Regions from separate parts of the Massilia sp. LjRoot122 genome, predicted to be linked through region 2. Evidence: riboswitches for the same ligand, from Rfam matches in the RefSeq annotation. Region 2 holds a riboswitch; the other holds the start of a gene.

Region 1 (3,160 bases), 740 kb from region 2:
GCTGGCTGTCCACCCACTGGGCGCCGATGTCGGCGCTGTGGCCGCCGGCAGGCGTCCATGCAGCGCGCAGCGTCACGACGTTCTTCGGCACCAGCACCATTTCGCGGCCGGCGTTCGGGCCGCCGGTGAACTCGGCATCGACGCGCTGCCACTTGGCGTTCAGGCGCAGGTCCTGGGTCAGCGCATGCTGCCCTTCCACTTCGACGCCCTGGCGGCGGGTCGGGTCGAGGTTGGTGTTGGCGCCCCAGCCGATGGTCGGATCGTAGAAGATCTCGTCCTTCAGGCGGTGGCGGAACAGGCGCGCGCTGATCTGGCGCGCAGCGGAACCGGCGCTGACGCCCAGTTCCAGATCACGCGAGGTCTGCGGCGCCAGCACCTCAGGGCCCGAACGCAGGCTGTTCTCGTCCACGTTGGCGATGCGGTAGCTGCGGCCGGCCTTGGCGAACACGGTCACCTGCGGCAGCACGTCGATGCTGCCTTCCAGCGACCAGGCATTGATCGACTGCTTGCGGTGCTCGTTCAGCACCGGCGGGAAAGCCAGCGGATCCGAGTAGTCCTTGGTGAAGCGCTCGTGGCGGCCGCCGATGGCCAGGCGGGCGTTGTGCGGCGCGTTCCACAGGATCTCGTTGCGCAGGTAGACAGCCTTGGCATCCTGCTCGGCGTCGCCGCGCGAGAAGTCGGAGCTGGTCTGGCGCTCCCAGCGCACCAGGTCGAGGCCGGCCACCAGCTCGTTACGCATGCCGCCCAGCGCGGCGGTGTGGCGCAGGCGCGGCGAGAACTGGGTCTGGCTGGCGTCGTAGCGCACACGCGAGGCCACCTTGGCGCCGCCCATCATGTAGAAGTAGTTGGCCTCGACCTCGCGCTCGCGGCGCGACAGCTCGGCGGCCAGTTCGACCGCACCGATGCGGTGCTCGACGAAGGCCGTGTAGCGGTCGGTGTCGAGGGTGCCGAAATCGTCCGGCGTCAGGGTCTGGCGCGGATTGGCCAGGAACTGGGCTTCGGTCAGCGAACCGGGGAAGCGCGCGTCCTGCTCCGAACGCTCGAAGCGCAGTCCGGCGCGGCCCGCGCCATGGCTGTACTGCACGCCGCCGCTGGCGGTCTTCTGCTTGAATTGGCTGTTCTTGCGGTAGTTGTCGGTGCCGCGGTCGGCCACGGCCACGTCGAGCGACCAGGGACCGGCGCCATGGCTCAGCGAGCCGCGCAGGTCGTGGGCGTCGAAGCGCCCTGCTTCGGCGAACAGCGAACCGTGGGTGCCGCTCGCGCCGGCGCGGCGGGTGATGATGTTGATCACGCCGCCGGTCGCGCCTTCGCCATACAGCACGCTGCTGCCGCCGCGCTGGATCTCGATGCGCTCGACGGTATCCACCGGAATGCTGGACAGGACCGCGTTGCTCAGCTCGTTCTCGTTCAGGCGCACGCCGTCGACCAGGATCACCAGGTTCTGGGCGCTGTTCGAGCCGAAGCCGCGCAGGTCGAGCGCGAAGTCCGGCGACGCGTCCAGGCTCTGGCGCCCGTAGACGCCGCCGACCTTGCGGATCGCGGCATTGACGTCGGTGGCGCCGGCACGGCGGATGTCCTCGGCGGTGATGACGGTGGCGCCGATCGGTGCGGCGGCCGTCTGCGCCGGGAAGCGGGCGCCGGTGACGACGATCGACGGCAGGGATTCCTGGGCAGCGGCGTTGGCGGCAAGGACGGACAGCGACAGGGCGCAGGCCAGCGCGAGCGGCTTGAACGCCGGCGCGCTGCGTGGTACGACAGCAAATTTCATGTGGATGTTCTCGGTAATGGCACCGGCCTGCGTCCCCGCACACCGGTTTCAACGGAAACGCCGCGGGCGCTTCCACCTGTCTGGCCGGTATCCGGGCTTGCAAGACGGACCGCCCCACCTTCCTATGCGATGCACAGTGGTTATCGAGGCAGCCTGTCGTTACTCGGGAGAGGAACGACGCTTGTTGACCGTTGCGGGGGCAGCACACCTCGGCGTAGGCGCGCAGCGCCGTTGCCTCGTGTTTCCCGTTTAACTGCGCATGCGGAGGGCATGCGCGGGCACCAGAACCCCGAGATTATAACCTGACAAGCTTTTTGCGCTTCTGTCGCCCTATTTGCGTTTCTATCCTAAAAGATTGGAAATTTAATAATCTTCTGGATATAGTCGCGCTCATACCAAAACAGGGAGTCTTGCATGCAGATCCAATGGAAGCGCGGCGTGCTCGCGGCAACGCTGCTGGCGCTCGGGGTGGGCGGCGCCTGGCTGGCCTGGGCCGACGCGCCGGCGCCCGCCGTCCCGCCACCGCTCGACGGCATCGCGCTGGCCGCACCGGACGCCGCCGCCGTCACCGTTCCCAGCAGTCCCGATGCCTGGGGCGGCATCCGCAGCGGCGACCACCCGACCCTGTCCGACCGCGTGGTGAGCTACCGCATCGCCGCCACCCTCGACCCGGTCCGGCACGTGGTCAGCGGCCGCCAGCAGCTCACCTGGCGCAATCGCAGCGCCGTGCCGGTGCGCAGCGTCTACGTCCACCTCTACATGAACGCCTTCGCCGGCGAAGGCAGCAGCTTCTTCACCGAGCAGCGCCAGCGCGGCGAGGCCTTCCGCGGCGGCATCGACACCAAGGACGGCGAATGGGGCCATATCAGCCTGCAGGGCGTCAGCCAGGGCGGCGCCCGGGTCGCGTGGCGCTTCGTCCAGCCCGACAAGGGCCCCGCCACCGACCACACGGTGGCGCGCCTCGACCTGCCCGAGGCGGTTGCCCCGGGCGCCTCCACCACCCTCGACATGGCCTTCAGCACCCAGCTGCCGCGCGTGATCGCGCGCACCGGCCACCACGGCAGTTTCCACCTGGTGGCGCAGTGGTTTCCGAAGATCGCGGTGCTGGAACTGCCGGGCGAACGCGGTGCAACGGCGCCGCGCTGGAACGCGCACGAGTTCCACCTGGATTCCGAGTTCTATTCGGACTTCGGCAGCTATGACGTGAGCCTGACCGTCCCGAAGGGCTATACGGTCGGCGCCACCGGCGAATTGCAGGGCGCGCCCGTCGAGAAGAACGGCATGCTCACCCACCGCTACGTGCAGCACGACGTGCACGACTTCGCCTGGACCGCGGACAGCCGCAGCGCCCGCCCGCTGGTGGAGACCTGGACCGGTCCCGGCAGCCCGATC
Region 2 (3,160 bases):
CGCTGCCGCGCAGGTTGACGCTGCCGACGCGGGTCTGGGCCGCGACCGTAAGGCCTTCGAGCTTGGCCTGGTTGACGTTGTAGGCACAGCTGCCGGTGCGGCCCGGGCATGGCGTCGCGGAGACGATCATGTCGGTCAGGCGGTTGTGAAAGTAGCTCGCGTCGAATTGCACGCTGCCGGCGTCGTAGCGCAGTCCGGCTTCCCGGTTGCGGCCTTTTTCCGGACGGTTGGTCGGCAGGCCATAGCCGGGGTAGTACAGCTCGTTGAAGGTGGGCGCGCGGAAGCTGCTGCCGACGCTGGCGGTGGCGCGCCAGCCCTGGCCGAAGTCGTAGCCGTAGCCGGCGGCACCGGTATTCTTGTTGCCGTAGACCGAGCGGTCATGGCGGGCGCTGAGATCGAGCAGGTGCTTGCCGCGCTTGGCCGAGTAAGCGGCCGCGTAGGAGTTGGTGATACGGGTACGCGACAGGGCGGCGGTGGCGCTGGATTCCACCTCTTCCTTCCGGTGGCTGTACAGCAGCTGCAGGGTGTCGGGGCCGAGCGCGATGGTGTTTTGCCAGGACAGCTCGTCCTGGCGGGTGTCGATCTGGCTGGCGCCGGACGCCGCGGCGCTGGTGAAGCTGCCCAGCTTGTCGCTTGATGCGGCGTACTGAACGGTGCTGCGCCAGTTCGGCGTGAACTGGTGGCTGGCATACAGCGCGGCCGTGTTCAGGTCCTGTTCGTTATGGACGTCGTAGGCGGCGCTGCCGCTGTCATATTGCGCGCGCAGGTCGCTGTGCAGGAACTGCGCGCCGATCTCGGTGCCTGGCGCGACGGTATAGGACAGCTGGCCGTTGGCATTGCGGCGGCGGTAGCCGTCTTCGTCCGGATTGAAGCCGAAGGCGCCCGGGCGCGTGGCCGAGAAACCGTCCGACTCTTCGTGCCCGGCGCTGAAGGCGTAGCGGAAGGGGCCGCCTACGCCGTACACGCTGGCATCGAGCTTGCGCGTGGCATTGCTGCCGACGCCGGCCGAGCCGCTGACCGTGGGAGCGCCGTCTCCCTTCCGGGTAAAGATCTGGATCACGCCGCCGATCGCGTCGGCGCCGTACAGGGTGCTGAGCGGTCCGTAGACGATCTCGATGCGTTCGATGGCGCCGAGCGGCACCGCGTTCCAGGCGGCGACGCCGCTGGTGGAGGAACCGATGCGCACGCCGTCCAGCAGGACCACGACCCCGTTGCTGTTGGCACCGCGCAGGAACACGCTGGTCGCGGCGCCCGCGCTGCCGTTGCGGGTGATCTCGATGCCGCGCTGGCGCCGCAGCACGTCGGCCACCGAACCGGCGCCGGAACGCGCGATCTCGTCGGCATGGATGACGGTGGTGTCGGCGATCACGTCGGCCTCGCGCTGCGGCATGCGGCTGGCGGTGACGACGACGGTATCGAAGTTGTGGGCGAAGGAAGGCGAAGCGAAGGCGAATGCAAGCGACAGCGCGGCCGCAAGCCGGGTTACAGGAAAGTTCATGAAATGCTCGTTCAAAGACAACCAGCCGACGTCCCCGTAGGCCAGATTGAACAGAAGCGCACCGCTGGCGCGCGTCCACCTTTTGGCCGGTATCCGGGCTGGCAAGTATGGCCGTCCGACCTTCCCATGCATGTGCACAGTGGTCATGGAAGACGGTTCGCCGCGCTGGTCATTCATCGAGCGCGGCACTTGCTTACCGTTGCGGGGGCAGCACACATTGGCCTTGTTGAAGGGCTTCGTGTTTCCCGTTTAACTGCGGCCGTGAACACGACCGCGAGCACCAAAACGCCGCCATTATAGGACAGGACTGAAGCTGTTGTCAGTCTTTCAGCTCGATGACTTCGCCGTAGGCGATGCGGTGGGCGCTGGACGCGGCACGCAGCGCGGCCTGTTCGAGACCGCCGCCGGCGTGGAGGGAACACAGGAGGCGGATCGTGCCGGCGTGGCAGATGAGCAGTGCGGCAGGCAGGCTTGACGCGCGCAGTTCATCGCGGAAGGCGGCGACGCGCCGGGCCACCTCGAGCACGTTCTCGCCGCCGCCGGGACGGTAGTGCAGGAGGTCGGCGGCCCATGCATCGACCTCGGTGCGCGGGATGTCCTCCCAGCTGCGCATCTCCCAGGTGCCGAAGTCCATCTCGGCCAGGCGTGCGTCGAGCTTGACGGGAGCGCCGAGCGCGCCGGCCGCTACGGCGCAGCGTGTCAGCGGGCTCGCATAGACCGGGAGCGCGCCCGGCAGGCCGGCCTCGCGCAGCTTGGCGGTGACGAGGGATAGCGCGGCCGCGGATGCGGCGACATCGGTCCTGCCGTAGCAGAGTCCGGGCACGATGTCCGGCTGCGGGTGGCGGACCAGGATCAGCCGCATGCGATCAGGCGAGCGCGCCGTGGCCGAGCGTGGCCAGCACGGCGAGGTAGATGAACGCTTCCGCCAGTTGCTGGACGGCGCCCAGGCAGTCGCCGGTATAACCGCCGATGCGCCGCGCGAACTTGCGGGCCAGCCACCAGGTGGCGGCGCCGGCGGCGAGAAGGGCGGCGAGTACGGCGCGCAGCTCGAGTGTGCCGCTGGCGAGCAGGAGCGCGGCGGCGATCGCCACGGTCACCGAGGCGATGCCGAATTCCACCGTCGTCATGCGTTCGGCCAGCGGCTTGGCCTTGCCTTCGGCGCGCGCATATTCCATGCGCCAGATGAGCGAGGTCGCCGCGAGGCGCGAGAGCGGATGGGCGAGCAGCAGCGCGCCGATGGCGCTGGCGGGCGGCAGCATCGCGAGTGCCGTGCACTTCGTGCCGAGCATGCACACGACACCGATGGCGCCATACGCACCGACACGCGAGTCCTTCATGATCTCGAGCACGCGCTCGCGCGTCATGCCGCCGCCGAGGCCATCACAGCTGTCGGCGAAGCCGTCCTCATGAAAGGCGCCGGTGGCGTAGATGGTGGCCGCGGTCGACAGCACGGCCGCCACCGGCGCGGGCAAGAACAGCGCGGCCACGCCATACACGGCGGCGCCGATTGCGCCCACCACGAGGCCGACCAGCGGGAAGTAGCGCGACGCATGGTGCAGCCACTCCTGCTCGAAACCGACCCAGCGCGGGATCGGCAGGCGCGTGAAGAACTGGACCGCGATGAAGAACAGGCGCAGCTGCTGCATGTGTCAGGGCGCGCTC

What was found. A riboswitch is a leader RNA that binds a small molecule or an ion and turns the genes downstream of it on or off. The one in region 2 is predicted to bind cobalamin.
Region 1: linked by a shared signal. The riboswitch ahead of ACSQ25_RS17825 (TonB-dependent receptor) and the one ahead of ACSQ25_RS21165 (TonB-dependent receptor domain-containing protein) in region 2 are both predicted to bind cobalamin.

What each region holds. Positions count from the first base shown of each region.
Region 1 covers NZ_CAXUPB020000001.1:4,073,881-4,077,040, forward strand. Annotated here, with positions in the region: gene ACSQ25_RS17825 (TonB-dependent receptor) at 1-1,768, opposite strand, end outside; cobalamin riboswitch at 1,834-2,069, opposite strand; gene ACSQ25_RS17830 (M1 family metallopeptidase) at 2,183-3,160, shown strand, end outside.
Region 2 covers NZ_CAXUPB020000001.1:4,814,520-4,817,679, reverse strand. Annotated here, with positions in the region: gene ACSQ25_RS21165 (TonB-dependent receptor domain-containing protein) at 1-1,498, opposite strand, end outside; cobalamin riboswitch at 1,566-1,798, opposite strand; gene ACSQ25_RS21160 (histidine phosphatase family protein) at 1,818-2,360, opposite strand; gene ACSQ25_RS21155 (adenosylcobinamide-GDP ribazoletransferase) at 2,365-3,144, opposite strand; gene cobT (nicotinate-nucleotide--dimethylbenzimidazole phosphoribosyltransferase) at 3,148-3,160, opposite strand, start outside.